4 regions of the Rhizobium sp. N621 genome follow, and region 4 is predicted to be linked to each of the others. Evidence: predicted binding sites of a transcription regulator. Region 4 holds the regulator's gene; each other region holds the start of a gene.
The links. Region 4 encodes PhoB, which activates phosphate uptake and scavenging genes when phosphate is short. Its sites were predicted from a motif close to TGTCATNNANCTGTCAT; they were not measured.
Positions count from the first base shown of each region.

Region 1: the regulator PhoB is predicted to act here: its motif matches at 1,451-1,467, upstream of AMK00_RS20245 (DUF2794 domain-containing protein).
Region 2: the regulator PhoB is predicted to act here: its motif matches at 2,623-2,639, upstream of AMK00_RS07575 (alpha-D-ribose 1-methylphosphonate 5-triphosphate diphosphatase).
Region 3: the regulator PhoB is predicted to act here: its motif matches at 1,552-1,568, upstream of phnF (phosphonate metabolism transcriptional regulator PhnF).

Region 1 is NZ_CP013495.1:4,208,984-4,213,190, reverse strand. Features, by position in the region: gene acnA (aconitate hydratase AcnA) at 1-90, shown strand, start outside; gene AMK00_RS20250 (DUF1223 domain-containing protein) at 436-1,176, shown strand; gene AMK00_RS20245 (DUF2794 domain-containing protein) at 1,490-1,891, shown strand; gene AMK00_RS20240 (GNAT family N-acetyltransferase) at 1,898-2,455, opposite strand; gene AMK00_RS20235 (Bax inhibitor-1/YccA family protein) at 2,562-3,290, opposite strand; gene AMK00_RS20230 (ABC transporter permease) at 3,587-4,207, opposite strand, start outside.
Region 2 is NZ_CP013495.1:1,553,177-1,557,383, forward strand. Features, by position in the region: gene AMK00_RS07565 (molybdopterin-containing oxidoreductase family protein) at 1-1,960, shown strand, start outside; gene AMK00_RS07570 (NUDIX domain-containing protein) at 1,957-2,547, shown strand; gene AMK00_RS07575 (alpha-D-ribose 1-methylphosphonate 5-triphosphate diphosphatase) at 2,696-3,865, shown strand; gene purN (phosphoribosylglycinamide formyltransferase) at 3,862-4,207, opposite strand, start outside.
Region 3 is NZ_CP013495.1:205,052-209,258, reverse strand. Features, by position in the region: gene dapB (4-hydroxy-tetrahydrodipicolinate reductase) at 1-78, shown strand, start outside; gene AMK00_RS01000 (2,3-bisphosphoglycerate-dependent phosphoglycerate mutase) at 100-735, shown strand; gene phnF (phosphonate metabolism transcriptional regulator PhnF) at 791-1,528, opposite strand; gene phnG (phosphonate C-P lyase system protein PhnG) at 1,639-2,115, shown strand; gene phnH (phosphonate C-P lyase system protein PhnH) at 2,115-2,723, shown strand; gene AMK00_RS00980 (carbon-phosphorus lyase complex subunit PhnI) at 2,728-3,834, shown strand; gene AMK00_RS00975 (alpha-D-ribose 1-methylphosphonate 5-phosphate C-P-lyase PhnJ) at 3,831-4,207, shown strand, end outside.
Region 4 is NZ_CP013495.1:555,931-560,137, forward strand. Features, by position in the region: gene pstA (phosphate ABC transporter permease PstA) at 1-9, shown strand, start outside; gene pstB (phosphate ABC transporter ATP-binding protein PstB) at 24-839, shown strand; gene phoU (phosphate signaling complex protein PhoU) at 884-1,597, shown strand; gene phoB (phosphate regulon transcriptional regulator PhoB) at 1,758-2,441, shown strand; gene AMK00_RS02745 (GcrA family cell cycle regulator) at 2,802-3,335, opposite strand; gene AMK00_RS02750 (aspartate aminotransferase family protein) at 3,760-4,207, shown strand, end outside.

The sequences.
Region 1 (4,207 bases), 770 kb from region 4:
CTGCTGTCGCGCGTCGATACGCTCGACGAGGTGATCTACCTCAACAATGGCGGCATCCTGCAGACGGTGCTGCGCGATCTCGCTGCCTGATTTTCAGAGCATGATGCCGAAAAGTGTGAGCGGTTTTCGGACGACATCATGTTCTTCTTCTTTGATGTAGATCCGGATTCAGATTTTAGGCCGGGCCGGCCTAAAATCATCCGGGTCTAGGAGAGTTGATTGATAATGGCCGCCGGAGAGCAATTTCCGGCGGATTTTCTTTGCGGCGACAGTCTTTGCCGGAGGCTCACGATGATTTGTTTCAGCTGCGTTCCGGCCGAGCTGTGGTCTCACCCGTTCGTGATTTTTCGTTTGGACCGGGAAGGATTATTCGTACTCTGATATCTCAGAGCCTTCGGTTCCAAAACGCCGGCGCTGAAAAAGAGGTGCAGGTGAATGTCCCCCCGTTTCTTGATTTCGCTGATCGCCGGCATTGCTTTTGCAGGCTCGCTGCATGCCGAAGACGGCAAGCCCAGAGGCGTCGTCGAGCTTTTCACGTCGCAGGGCTGCTCCTCCTGTCCTCCCGCTGATGCCGCCTTCCGCAAGCTGGTGAACCAGGGCGACGTCATCGCGCTCGCCTATCATGTCGATTACTGGAATTATCTCGGCTGGGCCGATACGCTGAGCTCCAAGGAAAATACCGAGCGGCAGTACGGCTACGCCAGGACGATGGGCCGCAGCAACGTCTATACGCCGCAGGCGATCGTCAACGGGCGCGGCCATTTGGCCGGCGCCGATCTCACCGGTATCAACAGCAAGATCGACACATACAGCATCGAAGGCAACGGGCTGACCGTTCCCATCAGCGCGGCGATGCGCGGCGACGAGCTGGAGATCAAGATCGGCGAAGGACAGGGCAAGGCCAATGTCGTGATGGTCTATTTCGACAAGGAAAAGACGATCGACGTCGAAAAAGGCGAAAACAGCGGCAAGAAGATCTCCTATCTGCACAGCGTCACCAATGTCGAAACCGTCGGCATGTGGGACGGCAAGGCGACCAGTCTGACGCTGCCGGCGAGCGTCCTGCAGCGACCGCAGCTCGAGGGCTGCGCGATCCTGCTGCAGTCGGCGACGGCCGACGGCGATCCGGCAGCGATTCTCGGCGCAACCGTGGTGATGGCGGGAAAAAATATCTGATATTTCGCCCGATGACGGGTGAAATGCCGGGCGGCCCGGCCGAGCGTATTCGGGGCTGGGGTTAAGGTCGATACGCTCCGCCGGGCCCTTTGGCGCGCTGGCGCCAAACCGGGATGCATAAATCCCCTGCAAATGAGGCGCTGTTTTGACTGAAATGCGGCACAGGGGAGAAAGCATTGCTTGGTCCCCAACGAAGGTGCCTGGACGTGCGGCGCTGCGGTACGGCCAAATGTGAGGAGCCGCACTCTTGCAATTTGCGGCGGCTCGGGCAAACTGTCACTCTCCTGTCACAAGCGGAGGCCTTGGAGACCTGATGACAGATCAGCCGGATTTGCGACACGGCGAAAGCCGCTCCGTCGACAATAGTTCCTCGGTCGTCGTCGATCTCAGGGAGTACAAACAAAGCAAGGATCCGCTTCCGGTGACCTTCCACCGGCGTGAGCTGGACGCGATCCTCTGGATCTACGGCCGCATGGTCGGCGAGGGGGAATGGCGCGATTACGCCATCGACCATCTGAAGGACAGAGCAGTCTTTTCCGTCTTCAAGCGCTCCGGCGAGATGCCGCTCTTCCGGATCGAAAAGAACCCGAAGCTTGCCGCCAAACAGGGCGCCTATTCTGTCATCAACGTCAACGGCATGATCCTGAAGCGCGGGCACGAGCTGAATCAGGTCCTCAAGGTGTTCGACAAGGCATTGAAACTCGTCGATAAATAATTCTCATCAGCCCGGAAACAACGAACCGGGATAGGTGGAGGGATCCGGATCGGTCGTCATGCCCTCGCCGAGGCTGCGCTGCATGAGCATCGTGTCCAGCCAGCGGCCGTGCTTGTAGCCGGTGCCCTTCATCAGTCCGACCTCCACAAAACCTGCCTTCAGATGAAGCGCAATCGAGGCCGGGCTCGCGCCGCCGATGACGGCTACCATCTGACGAAAGCCAAGCGCGGTGCAGCGGTCGATCAGCTCGACCATCAGTGCCTTGCCGATGCCACGGCCGCGGGCTTCGGGCGCCAGGTAGATCGAATCCTCCACCATCCAGCGATAGGCGGGGCGGGTGCGGAAGGCCGACGCATAAGCGTAGCCCAGGAGTTTCCCGTCAGCATCGGTTGCGGCGACATAGGGATATTGCTGGCTGACGATCGCGGAAAAACGCTGGGCCATTTCGGCCTCGGAGGGCGGCGCAATCTCGTAGCTTGCAACGCCATTCAAGACCGAGTCACGATAGATCTCCGTAATGGCGGGGATGTCGGCTTGGGAGGCGTCGCGCAGGAGGAAGGACATCGGGCGGCAGGTCCATCGGAAGAGCAGGCTCCTCTAAAACCACCCCTGCGAAACCGGCGCAACAAAAAAGGCGGCCGAAGCCGCCTTTTCGATCTCAATGCGCCTGTTATCTGCGGTTGCCCATGAACTGCAGCAGGAACATGAAGAGGTTGAGGAAGTCGAGATAGAGCGTCAGTGCGCCCATGATCGCCTTGCGACCGGCGACAGCGACGTCATCGGCTTCGAAGTAGAGTTCCTTGATCCTCTGCGTGTCGTAGGCGGTGAGGCCTGCGAAGATCAGCACGCCGATCACCGAGATCGCGAACTGCAGCGCGGATGAAGCCAGGAAGATGTTGACGAGCGAGGCGATGATCAGGCCGAAGAGACCCATGATCAGGAACGAACCCATCGCCGACAGGTCACGCTTCGCCGTATAGCCGTAAAGCGACAGCGCGCCGAAGGAGGCGGCGGTGACGAAGAAGGTCTGAACGACGCTCTGGCCCGTATAGACCAGGAAGATCGACGAGAGCGACAGCCCTACCAGGCCGGCGTAGATCCAGAAGGTGGTCTGAGCGGCGGACACGCTCATCTGATGAATGCGGAAGCTCAGGAAGAAGACGACCGCAAGGGGGGCAAGGATCACGACCCAGCGCAACGGCGACTGGAACAGAAGCGCGCCAAACTGGGTGAGCTGGCCGTCCTGGACCGCGAAGTTGAATCCGAGATATGCGGCCACGCCGGTGATCGCCAGGCCCAGCGCCATCAGGTTGTAGACCTTGAGCATATATGCGCGCAGGCCTTGATCAATCATCTCGCCGGTCTGGACGCGGCTTTGATAGTTACGAAGATCAGCCATAGTTTCCTCTTACAAGCTCCGAAGGAGATACGGTGTCGGGGTTCTCGACCCGGGCGCCGCTGCGGAGCTCCAGCATGCCTGCAGACAATATGAGGCCTTAGCCCTTTGCAAACAAGGGGCTTGCAAAGGCGCGGACGGTTAAATCGCCGTAAGGTGAAGGCTTTGGGGCGGCGCCAGAGCGGTTCAGCTTTTCAAGGAAACGCAGAACCGCTCGAACCTTTTGGATATATGCAATCCCGCAAAAGCGCTTCGCGCTTTGCCTGGGAAAACCGCTTCGCACTTTCCTGGAATTGCTCTCAAAGCTCGCGCAGCACAGGCGCGGCCTTCTGCCCGAGGATGCGCCAGGTGCCGACGAGGCCGATGCCGACGGTCAGAACGAGTGCCGTCACCAGCGTCAGTCCTGCCACATCAGGCAGGAAGGCAGAGGGCAGTCGCATGATGCGGGCGACGATGAACCAGGCGGCAATACCGCCGGCAAAGAGTGCGAAGATCGCGGTTGCCAGTCCGAGGATCAGATATTCGTAGCTGAAGGCACGAATCAGCATGGCGCGCGTGGCGCCGAGCGTCTTCAGCACCACCGCGTCGTGGGTGCGGGCCCTGTTGCCGGCGGCGAGCGCCCCGGCAAGAACAAGAATCGAGGCGATGAGCGCCACCGATGCGGCGGCTCGGATCGCGGTCGCAAGCTGGGCGACGAGCTGGTTGACGATATCGATCGCGTCCTTGACGCGCACGCTGGTGATCGTCGGATAGGTATTGGTGACGGATTTCAGAATTGCCGCATCTTCGGCCGGCGTCGAGGAGGGATCGGTCAGCGTCGCCAGCCAGGCATGCGGGGCGCCGCGGAAGGTGTTCGGCGAGAAGACCATGACGAAATTGATCGACAGCGATTCCCACTGAACACGGCGCAGATTGGCGAT
Region 2 (4,207 bases), 1.0 Mb from region 4:
CGCCAAGGTCGCCCGGTATGCCGAGCGGCTCTACCATCCCGACCGCCTGATGCACCCCTTGCGCCGCGCCGGCCCCAAGGGGGCAGGGCAATGGCAGCAGATTTCCTGGGACGATGCGCTGGATGAAATTGCCGAAGCCTTCATAAAGGCCGAGGCGAGGGACGGCAGCGAGGCGGTCTGGCCCTATTTCTATGCCGGCACCATGGGCTGGGTGCAGCGCGATTCAATCGATCGCCTGCGTCACGCCAAGCGCTACTCCGGCTTTTTCTCGTCGATTTGCACCAACCCGGCCTGGACCGGCTTCACCATGGCGACCGGCGTGCTCCGCGGGCCTGATCCGCGTGAGATGGGCCGCACCGATTGCGTCGTCATCTGGGGCACCAATGCGGTCTCGACGCAGGTCAATGTGATGACCCATGCCATCAGGTCGCGCAAGGAACGCGGCGCCAAGATCGTCGTCATCGACATCTACGATAATCCGACGATGAAGCAGGCCGACATGGCCTTGATCGTCAGACCGGGCACCGACGCTGCACTCGCCTGCGCGGTCATGCACGTTGCCTTCCGCGACGGCTATGCCGACCGGGATTATATGGCGAAATACGCCGATGATCCCGCCGGTCTTGAAGCGCATCTGAAAACCAGGACGCCGCAATGGGCGGCCGAGATCACCGGCATTTCGGTCGAGGAGATCGAAGCCTTCGCCCGCCTCGTCGGCACGACGAAGAAGACCTTCTTCCGTTTGGGCTACGGCTTTACCCGCCAGCGCAACGGCGCGGTCGCCATGCATGCGGCCGCCTCGGTCGCCACCGTTCTCGGCTCCTGGCAATATGAGGGCGGCGGCGCCTTCCATTCGAACAGCGATATCTTCCGCATGAACAATGCGGAACTGACCGGCCGCTCGATGAAGGATGCCGATATCCGCATGCTCGACCAGTCGCAGATCGGCCGCGTGCTCACCGGCGATCCGGTAGCCCTGCGTCATCGCGGCCCAGTGACGGCAATGCTGATCCAGAACACCAATCCGGCCAACATCGCCCCCGAGCAGCGCCTCGTCAGACGCGGTTTTGCCCGCGACGACCTGTTCGTCGCCGTGCATGAGCAGTTCATGACCGAGACGGCCGAGATTGCCGACATCGTGCTGCCCGCGACAATGTTCGTCGAGCATGACGATATCTACAGGGCCGGCGGCCAGAACCATATTCTGCTCGGCCCGAAGCTGGTCGAGCCGCCGCCTACCGTGCGCACCAATCTCTTCGTCATCGAGGAACTGGCAAAACGCCTCGGCGTCGCCGACCGCCCCGGTTTCGGCTTCACCGCCCGTGAAATGGTCGACCGCGTGCTCGAATCGAGCGGCCTGCCGGGTTACGACCATTTCCTCGAACACAAATGGTTCGATCGCCAGCCTGCTTTCGAGGAGGCGCATTTCCTGAACGGTTTTGCCCATCCGGACGGCAAGTTCCATTTCCGGCCGGACTGGATCAACCAGCCGGCGCCGAACAAGCCGCCGACTGCGATCGGCGCACTCGGGCCGCATGGGGAGCTTCCGGTCTTCCCCGATCAGGTCGATGTCATCGAAGTCGCCGATCCCGAGCATCCCTTCCGCCTCGCCACATCGCCCGCCCGCAACTTCCTGAATTCGAGTTTTTCCGAGACCAAGACCTCGCGTCAAAAGGAAGGCCGCCCGGAGGTGATGATCAATCCTGTTGACGCCGAAGCCAATGGCATCGCCCATGGCGAGCTCGTCCGCATCGGCAACAGCCGCGGCGATCTGCGCATCCATGCCCGCATCACCATCGAGGTCAGGCCGGGCGTGCTGATCGCCGAGGGCCTCTGGCCGAACAAGGCGCATGTGGACGGCGAGGGCATCAACGTTCTGACCGGCGCCGATCCGGTCGCGCCTTATGGCGGCGCGGCCGTGCACGACAACAAGGTCTGGCTTCGCAAGGACACGGTATGATGCAGCCGAAATCGCGGGTGAAGATCGTCGGCGAGGAAATCCTGTCGAATGGGTGGACGCGGCTGAGCAGCTATCTGCTCGACTATATCGACCGAAAGGGCGCGACACAGCGGCTGAAGCGGGAGGTCTACCACCGCACGCCGGCCGCTTGCATCCTGCTTTATGATCCGAAACGCGATCTCGTCGTTCTCGTCCGCCAGTTCCGTCTCGCCGTTCATCTGAACGGCGATCCCGCATGGATGATCGAGGTGCCGGCCGGCCTTCTTGATGACGACCATCCCGAACAGGCGATCCGCCGTGAGGCGATGGAGGAAACCGGTTACCACTTGCGTGAGGCCCGCTTCCTTTTCAAATCCTATCCCTCGCCCGGCGCTATCGCCGAGGTCGTCCATTTCTTCGTTTCCCTTATCGATACCACGGACCGCGTCGCGGAAGGCGGCGGCCTGGATGAGGAACACGAGGATATCGAGGTTCTTGAAATTCCGCTGGATGAGGCGACCCGGATGATCGAAACCGGCGAGATCTTCGACACCAAGACGATCGTGCTGCTGCAATGGGCAGCCTTGAACAGGCACAAAATTCGATAGCGGATGAGGCGGTCTTCGGGCGGCTTGGCGGTTAAGCCCATGACGTTTTCCGCTTTGAGATAATAGCGCTTACGATTTCATACGAATGTCATGGAGCGGTTCTATCCGCTGCGGCTTGTCAATCATCGGATCGGTCAGGAGAAGGCCCATGTGGCTCAACAATTTCACTCTCGTTCTCCCGAACGAGGTAGTGAGTGAAGGTTCCGTGCGTGTCGAGGATGGCGCCATCGCCGAGATCCGGCCGGAGCCAGTCGCCGGTGCGGCGATCGATGGCGGCGGGCGGCTGCTGATGCCGGGTTTCGTCGATCTGCACGGCGATATGATCGAGCGTGAGATCGCGCCGCGGCCGAATGCGACGATGCCGATCGATTTCGGCATTCACGAACTCGACAAGAAACTTGCCGCCGCCGGTGTGACGACAGCCTTTGCCGCGGTCTCCTTCGCCACCGAAAGCGTCTATGGCCACGTCCGCTCGCTGGAGACGACGTCGGCGGTGATCGAGGGCATCAACCGGCTGCGCGATGATCTGCTGATCGACCACCGCGTCCACGCCCGCTATGAAATCACCAACTTGGGAGCTGCTCCCGCGCTCGAGCGCCTGCTCAATGCCGATCAGATCGACATGGTGTCGCTGACCGACCACACGCCCGGCCAGGGCCAGTACAATAACCTGCAAAGCTACATCCTCAGCATTTCCGAGCGCCGCGCCATCTCCGAGGACATGGCCGCCGAAATCGTCGCCAAGCGCATTGCCATGCGCAGCAATCCAGACATTGAGGCCAAGTTGAAAGAGATCGTCGCGCTGTCGCTGAAGCACAGGCTCTCGCTTGCCTCGCATGACGATGACAGCGTCGAAAAGGTCGCCGAAATGCACGATCTCGGCGTCACCATCAGCGAGTTTCCGGTAACGGCACCCGCCGCAGAAGAGGCACGCCGCCGCGGCCTCTGGACGCTGATGGGCGCGCCGAATGCGCTGCGCGGCCAGTCGATGTCGGGCAATCTCAGCGCGCTCGACGCTGCAAGGGCCGGGCTGCTCAGCATCATCGCCGCCGATTATCACCCGGCTGCCTTTGTGCCCGGCATCTTCAAGCTCGCCGACATGGTGGAAGGCGGCCTGCCTTCAGCCGTCGCCATGGCGACCGGCAACGCCGCCCGCTCCGCCGGTCTCTTGGACCGTGGCGAAATCGCCATCGGCCAGCGCGCCGATCTGGTCGTCGTCGAGCCGGGCGAGATCAACCGCATCCGCGCCACCTTCCGCGCCGGCCGCTTCGTTTATAGCGATGGTACGCTGCATCCGCTGCGGGCGTTGGCGGCCTAAGCGAGGTCGCCGATCAGCGAGATGAGCTGGGCCTTCGGGGTAGCTGCCGAAGCCTCGGCGCCGACCGCCTTGCCGTCCTCCATCGTCACGCGGCCTTCGGCAAAGAGCCGCAGCGCCTGCGGGTAAATCTGGTGTTCGACGGTCAGCACCCGCGCGGCCAGGCTTTCGGCCGTGTCACCGGAGAGAATGGGCACGGCGGCCTGGCCGATCGTCGGCCCCTCATCCATGGCTTCGGTGACGAAATGCACGGTACAGCCGGCGATGCGCATGCCGGCGTCGATGGCCCGCTGATGGGTGCGCAGGCCTGGGAACAGCGGCAGCAGGGAAGGGTGGATGTTGAGC
Region 3 (4,207 bases), 350 kb from region 4:
AAGGCGGCGCTCTGGGCGCGCGACAAGAAGCCGGGGCTCTATTCCATGCTCGACGTGCTCGGGCTTTCTTCCCAATAAGGATACTACGGAGGCATATTCATGAGCGGTACCCTCGTCCTCGTTCGCCACGGCCAGAGCGACTGGAATCTGAAGAATCTCTTCACCGGCTGGAAGGACCCGGATCTGACGGAACTCGGCATTCAGGAAGCCAACACGGGAGGCGCCGCACTTGCCGAATACGGGATCAAATTCGACGTCGCCTATACCTCGGCGCTGGTGCGCGCGCAGCACACGCTGAAGCTCATCCTCGACAAGGTCGGCCAGCCCGATCTCGAAACGATCCGCGACCAGGCGCTGAACGAGCGCGACTACGGCGATCTCTCCGGTCTCAACAAGGATGACGCGCGCGCCAAGTGGGGCGAGGAACAGGTGCATATCTGGCGCCGTTCCTATGACGTGCCGCCGCCGGGCGGCGAGAGCCTGCGCGACACCGGCGCCCGTGTCTGGCCTTACTACCTCACGGAAATCCTGCCGCGCGTGCTGCGCGGCGAAAAGGTGCTGGTCGCCGCCCATGGCAATTCGCTGCGCTCGCTGGTCATGGTGCTCGACAAGCTGAGCAAAGAAGGCGTGCTCGCCCTCAATCTCGCGACCGGCGTTCCGATGGTCTACAAGCTGAAGGCGGATTCCACCGTAGCGTCCAAGGAAGTTCTGGGCGATATGTCCGGCGCACACTAATTCGATGAGGCGTGCCGCCGGAAGCGGTCGGCACGCCTTGCCTCAATTATTGGCCTCAGTTCTCGATCGTGAACTGCACCCGGTCGGCGGCGAAACGGCTGATCGAATATTGCACCGGCACGCCGTCGAGATCGGTGTTCATTGCCTTGGCAATCAGCAGGATCGCGCCGGGGGTGAGTTCCAGATCGGCAAGGTCGGCTGTAGCAGCATGGGCGGCCGTCACCTCGGTCGTCGCCCGGACGTAGTCCGCCAGCCCGAGCTCGGCGAAAGCCTTGGTGATCGATTCATGCTTTCGGTAGGCCTCGCCGATCCCCGCGAAGCGTTCAGCGGGAAACCAACTCGTCGCCTTTGAAACCGGCCGCCTGTCGGCATGGCGCGATGTTTCCAGCCGGATCACCTGCTCGCCCTGTTTCAGGCCCAACCAGCGGGCAACCTCGGCACTCGCCTCCTCCTGCGCCTCATCGAGCAGAAGACCACGCGTCTCACGCGCCTGATCGCCGATGCCGGCGGTGAAGCGCGTGCGCCGGGTGATCGGGAAGTTCAAGCGCTCCTTACGCTCGATCAACGTGCCGCGACCTTGCACCGCGCGCACGATTCCCTCCTGCGCCAGCGCCGCCAGCGCACTGCGCACCGTATGCCTGTTAACGCCGAATTGCAGCGCCAGCACCGTTTCCGGCGGCACCATTCCCGTTTCGTCATAGGTTCCATTGCCGATCGCCTCGCGAATTCGATCGGCGATCTGACGCCAGAGCGCCACACCTGTCTGCCTCTGCACCTGCTTCAGTCCTGCCATTCTGCCCCTGCCTTGCCCCACGATGTCACACGCTTGTCACGACACCGATTTAAGGCTAGGTATAGCTTGTATGGTTGTCTATATCAATAGACATTTCGGGGAAAGCAGCGATGATATCAGCGGACAAGAAAGACGCCGCGTCACAGACGGTCTCGGAGCGCAAACGCGCCGCCGATCTGCTGGCGCGTGCGGAACGGAGCGAACTCCAGGCAGCCTGGGATGCGTTGCCGCAGAAGCCCGTGGCTTATCCGGTGCGCGGACCGGAGACGGGACTGGTGATGGTGCGCGGCCGCATCGGCGGCGGCGGAGCTCCTTTCAATCTCGGCGAGGTGACGGTGACGCGCGCAACGGTGCGGCTCGAGACCGGCTCCATCGGCCATGCGCAGGCGCTCGGCACCGACCGGGAGAAGGCCCGCCTTGCGGCGATCTTCGATGCGCTCTGGCAGGAGGAGGCGACCAGGGATTTCGTCGAACAGGCGCTGCTTTCGCCGATTGCCGCACGCATCGCCGTCGCTGAGCGCCGCAAGGCGGACGAGACGGCGGCAACCCGCGTCGATTTCTTCACCATGGTACGGGGAGACAACTGATGGGTCTTGCGACAGAAGCCTTGACCGGCGGTTTTGCCGACCCGGTTTTCCATGCGCAGAGCGTCTTCAAGATGCTGATGGACGGCATGGCCCGTCCCGGCGCCATCCAGACAGTTGCGCCCAATATCGCTCCGCCGGCGCCGCTCGGCATTGCCGCCGGCGCGATCGCGCTCACCCTTTGCGACCACGACACATCAGTCTGGCTTACCTCGGGACTGGCGAAATCCGCCATGCCGGAGTGGCTCGGCTTCCACACCGGCGCGCCCCTGACAGCCGAAAAGGCCGATGCGCGTTTTGCCTTCATTGAGGCGGGCACTGCGCTTTGCTCCTTCGGCCTCTTCGCATCAGGCACGCAGGAATATCCCGACCGCTCGACGACTGTCGTCATCGAACTTCCCCAACTCGAAGGCGGACGCAGGCTGGCCCTGATGGGTCCGGGCATCCAGAGTGTCGTGGAGATCGCGCCGACGGGGCTGCCGGAGACCTTCCTCAGGCTCTGGACCGAGAACCGTGCGCTCTTCCCGCGCGGCATCGACATCGTGCTGACGTCGGGCACGCGCTTCGTCTGTCTGCCGCGCACCACCAAGATCACAGCAACGGAGATCTGAGCTCATGTATGTTGCCGTCAAGGGTGGCGAGGCCGCCATCGCCAATGCCCACCGTCTGCTTGCCGACCGCCGCCGCGGCGACCGTTCGCTGCCGGCGATCGGCATCGAGCAGATCGTCGAACAACTCGCCCTCGCCGTCGACCGCGTCATGGCCGAGGCCTCGCTTTTCGACCGCACCCTCGCCGCGCTGGCCGTGCGTCAGTCGCGCGGAGACATGATCGAGGCGATCTTCCTGCTGCGCGCTTACCGCACGACGCTGCCGCGCTTCGGCTATTCCAAACCACTCGACACGGCTGAGATGACGATCGAACGGCGCATCTCGGCGACCTACAAGGACCTGCCGGGGGGCCAGCTTCTTGGTCCTACTTTCGATTATACTCACCGGCTGCTCGATCCCTCACTGCTTCAGGACGAAGCGGTCGAGGCGCCCGCGCAGCGCACAGCCGAGACCGGCCGCGTCATGCGCGTCTCCGAAATCCTCGGCGAGGAGGGCCTGATCGAGGCTGACGGCGACATGCCCGAAGATCACGAGATCGGCGATCTGACCCGCGAGCCGATGGAATTCCCGATGACCCGCGATCTGCGCTTGCAGGCGCTTTCCCGCGGCGATGAAGGCTTCCTGCTGGCGCTCGGTTATTCCACGCAGCGCGGCTATGGCCGCAACCACCCCTTCACCGGCGAGATCCGCATCGGCGAGGTCGAGGTGGAGTTCGACGTGCCGGAGCTCGGTTTCGCCGTCTCGCTCGGCGTCATCCAGATCACCGAATGCCAGATGGTCAACCAGTTCAAGGGCTCGGCCAAGGCGCCGCCGCAATTCACCCGCGGCTACGGCCTGGTCTTCGGCCAGAGCGAGCGCAAGGCGATGGCAATGTCGCTTGTTGATCGGGCGCTTCGCGCCGAAGAGCTCGGCGAGGACATCACCGCGCCGGCCCAGGACGAGGAATTCGTCATCTCCCATTCCGACAATGTCCAAGCAACGGGCTTCGTCGAGCACCTGAAGCTGCCGCATTATGTGGATTTCCAGGCGGAACTCGATCTCGTCCGCCGCATGCGCCGCGAATTCGAAGCCGCCCGCAACGGTGGCGAAGACATGAAGGAAGCGGCCGAATGAGCGATCTCGCCAGCTACAACTTCGCCTATCTCGACGAACAGACCAAGCGGATGATCCGCCGCGCCATTTTGAAGGCGATCGCCATTCCCGGCTACCAGGTGCCCTTCGCCAGCAGAGAAATGCCGATGCCCTATGGCTGGGGCACCGGCGGTGTGCAGGTGACGGCTTCGATCATCGGGCCCGATGACGTGCTGAAGGTGATCGACCAGGGCGCCGACGACACGACCAACGCCGTCTCGATCCGCGCCTTCTTCCAGAAGGTCGCCAATGTCGCGGTGACAACGCGCACCAGCGAGGCGACGATCATCCAGACGCGCCACCGCATCCCGGAAGAGAAGCTCGGGCCCGGCCAGGTGCTCGTCTATCAGGTGCC
Region 4 (4,207 bases):
CGCTGGTAAACGGAGTAGATATCATGAACATGCTGACGGAAGCTGCAGTTGAAAAGGCGCTGGATCAGAAGATGAGCAACGTCCCGTATAAAATGATCGGACAGGATGTCTCCGTATACTACGGCGAGAAGCGTGCGCTTTTCGACGTGAACCTGAACATCCGCGAAAACACCGTAACCGCCCTGATCGGCCCCTCGGGCTGCGGCAAGTCGACTTTCCTGCGAAGCCTCAACCGCATGAACGACACGATCGAGGGGTGCCGCGTCACCGGCAAGATCACGCTCGACAGCGACGACATCTATGATCCGGATATCGACGTCGTCGAACTTCGCGCTCGCGTCGGCATGGTTTTCCAGAAGCCGAACCCGTTCCCGAAGTCGATCTACGAAAACGTCTCCTACGGACCGCGCATCCATGGCCTCGCCAAGTCGAAGGCCGATCTCGACCAGATCGTCGAGACCAGCCTGCAGCGCGCCGGCCTCTGGAACGAGGTCAAGGACCGCGTGCACGAGTCCGGCACCGGCCTCTCCGGCGGTCAGCAGCAGCGCCTGTGCATCGCCCGCGCCGTTGCCGTCAGCCCTGAGGTCATCCTGATGGACGAACCCTGCTCGGCGCTCGACCCGATCGCCACCGCCAAGGTCGAGGAACTGATCCACGAGCTGCGCGAGAACTACACGATCGTCATCGTCACCCACTCCATGCAGCAGGCCGCGCGTGTCTCGCAGCGCACCGCCATGTTCCACCTCGGCAACCTCGTCGAGGAGAACGACACCGACAAGATGTTCACCAACCCGGACGATCCGCGCACCCAGGACTACATCATGGGTCGCTTCGGCTGATTGCGGCAATCCGAAGCCTTCCCGTTATTCGAGGACAAAGCCCCATGGCATCGACACATATTTATTCTGCCTATGATGATGATCTGAAGTTCCTCTCCAGGCGGATTTCCGAAATGGGCGGCCTGGCCGAGCAGATGGTCGCCGAATCCGTCCGGGCGCTGGTCAACGGCGATACGGCGCTGGCGCAGAAGGTCATCTCCGACGATGTGATCCTCGATCACACCGAGCGCGAGATCGGCGACAAGGCGATCGTCACCATCGCCCGCCGCCAGCCGATGGCCGCCGACCTGCGCGAAATCATGGGTTCGATCCGCATCGCCGCCGACCTCGAACGCGTCGGCGACCTCGGCAAGAACACCGCCAAGCGCGTCATCGCCGTGCAGAGCACCGGCGTTCCGCGCAAGCTCGCCCGCGGTCTCGAGCACCTGTCCGAGCTGGCGCTCGTCCAGCTCAAGGAAGTGCTCGACGTCTATACGACGCGCGCCGCCGACAAGGCGACCGCCATCCGCGAGCGCGACAACGAGATCGATGCGATGTACACCTCGCTGTTCCGCGAGCTCTTGACCTACATGATGGAAGATCCGCGCAACATCACGAGCTGCACGCATCTGCTCTTCTGCGCCAAGAACATCGAGCGCATCGGCGACCATGCCACCAACATCGCCGAGACGATCTACTACATGGCGACGGGCGCCCAGCCGGAAGGCGATCGTCCGAAGGATGACAGCGCCAACACCGTCGGCGCCGCGACGGAATAATCGTTCCGAACGAGCCGCCCGAGCCCGCCGCCCGGACCAGTCACTTGCGTGCGCGCCCGTTCGGGGCGCGCAAAGAGGTCGCAGCCAATTTCTGAATTTGCGCAGGACGCCTGGTTAAATCGTCCCGGTTTAAGGCTTGTGCGCGAGGAGACGGACACGCATGATCCCGAGAGTCGCAGTTGTTGAAGACGAGGAAGCGCTCAGCGTGCTCCTTCGCTATAATCTCGAAGCGGAAGGCTTTGAAGTCGATACCATCCTGCGCGGCGACGAGGCCGAAATCAGGCTTCAGGAGCGCACGCCCGATCTCCTCATCCTCGACTGGATGTTGCCCGGCGTCTCCGGCATCGAACTCTGCCGGCGCCTGCGCATGCGGCCGGAAACCGAGCGGCTGCCGATCATCATGCTGACGGCGCGCGGCGAGGAGAGCGAGCGGGTGCGCGGACTGTCCACCGGCGCCGACGATTATGTCGTCAAGCCCTTCTCGACCCCCGAACTCGTCGCCCGCGTCAAGGCGATGCTGCGTCGGGCCCGTCCCGAGGTGCTGTCCTCGGTGTTGAAATGCGGCGATATCGAACTCGACCGCGAAACCCATCGCGTTCATCGCAAGAGCCGCGAAGTCCGCCTCGGCCCGACCGAATTCCGCCTGTTGGAATTCCTGATGTCGTCGCCGGGCCGCGTCTTCTCGCGCTCGCAGCTGCTCGACGGCGTCTGGGGCCACGACATCTATGTCGATGAACGCACCGTCGACGTCCATGTCGGCCGCCTGCGCAAGGCGCTGAATTTCTCCAACATGCAGGACGTCATCCGCACCGTCCGCGGCGCCGGCTATTCGATGGAGGCCTGAGGCTGAGGGAGTGTGTGGTCGGCGTTCCCGCCGGTGCAGCCTTTCCCAGGCCCTTCATTGCACCGGCGCGGCGTATGAGCGGGCACCACCTCACCTCTGTCATCCAGGCACCACCTCTCCTCTCCGTCATCCCAGGGCTTGACCCTGGGATCCATGCGGCTGGCGCTGCGGGAGGAGCGATGGCATTCAAATGCAGGGAAATTATCGAAGCCGAGTGCCTGGTCGTGGATCCCAGGGTCAAGCCCTGGGATGACGGAATGCGTGGTCGGCTTTGCTGCCAAACACAAAGGTCGCTTCCCCACTCTAATCACAAAAAACGGGCTGCTCGGCCCGTTTCTCACTCTCGACGATGTCGCCCGCTCAGCTGACGCGCGCTGCCGCCCGGCGGCGTTCGTTGATCGGCTGATAGGCAAGCTTCTGATGATAGCTGCAATAGGGCGAATTGTCAGGGGATTCGCAGCCGCAGAAGTGGAAATCGTCCTTCAGCGGATCGCCGACCGGCCATTTGCAGGTGCGTTCGGTCAGTTCCGTCAGGCCGAGGCGGCGGGAAATCGGCACGACCACGTTGCCCTTCGGCACGTATTCCATTTCCTCGACCGTTTCGATCTCGATCTCTTCCTTCAGCATCGTTGCGCCCTGCTGGCGGGTAACGGTGCGGGTGGTGATCCGGGAGGCGTAGTTCGGCGCGCGCGGCGCCGATGTCTGGCGCTTCGGCGTGCGCGCCGCCGTCGCCGTGCCGCCGGCCTTGGCACGACCCGGCAGGTTCAGCCGGTGCACCTTGCCGATAACGGCGTTTCGGCTCACGCCGCCAAGCTGCGCAGCAATCTGGCTGGCGCTCAGTCCCTCGGCCCAAAGCTTCTTGAGTTTCTCGACCCGCTCGTCTGTCCAGTTCATGCCCTGTCTCCACCGTTTGCGTTGGTGATGGCAGAATCCCTCACCGTTGTCCCGGAAGCCTCCGAAACAAGAAACGCTTGATCAATTTTGGTGACTAGTTCCGCCGCATGCAGTCTAGTAATTGAACTTTAACCTAGTGTGAGGCTGACTCCGTGACAAGAGTCGCGGGAATCCGGATGAATCGAATTTCAAGTTTTCCCCAACTTGCTTCCTCTGCGTGTCATTTCTGCAATAATGCCTGTTGAAGGCCGAAAGTGCCCCTGTACAAGCTTGCTGCATACGCTAAGGCCGCAGTTTTGTTGACATTGCAGCGCGAAAAGGAAATAGTACCGCTCGCCGCCGAAAGGCGGCATTTTTGATTTTTCGGACCTGGTTTCGTTAGCCGGAGTCCGTGCAGGACAACACTGAACGGGAGACCCGCGCCATGGCTGAAGCCGCGCCGCTTTATGACACCTATTCTCGCGCCCCGCTGCGGTTCGAGCGAGGCGAGGGCGTATGGCTGATCACCGAGAGCGGCGAGCGTTATCTCGATTTCGGCGCCGGTGTCGCCGTCACCTCCGTCGGCCACGGCAACCCGCATGTGGTCGCGGCGCTGAAGGAGCAGGCGGATAAGGTCTGGCACCTCTCCAACATCTATGAGATCCCCGGCCAGGAGCGTCTGGCCAAGCGCCTGACGGACGCCACCTTCGCCGATAAGGTGTTCTTCACCAATTCGGGCGCCGAGGCGCTCGAATGCGCCATCAAGACGGCGCGCCGCTATCAGTTTTCCAAGGGCCATCCCGAGCGCTTCCACATCGTCACCTTCGAAGGCGCCTTCCATGGGCGCACGCTTGCGACGATCGCCGCCGGCGGCCAGGAAAAATATCTCGAAG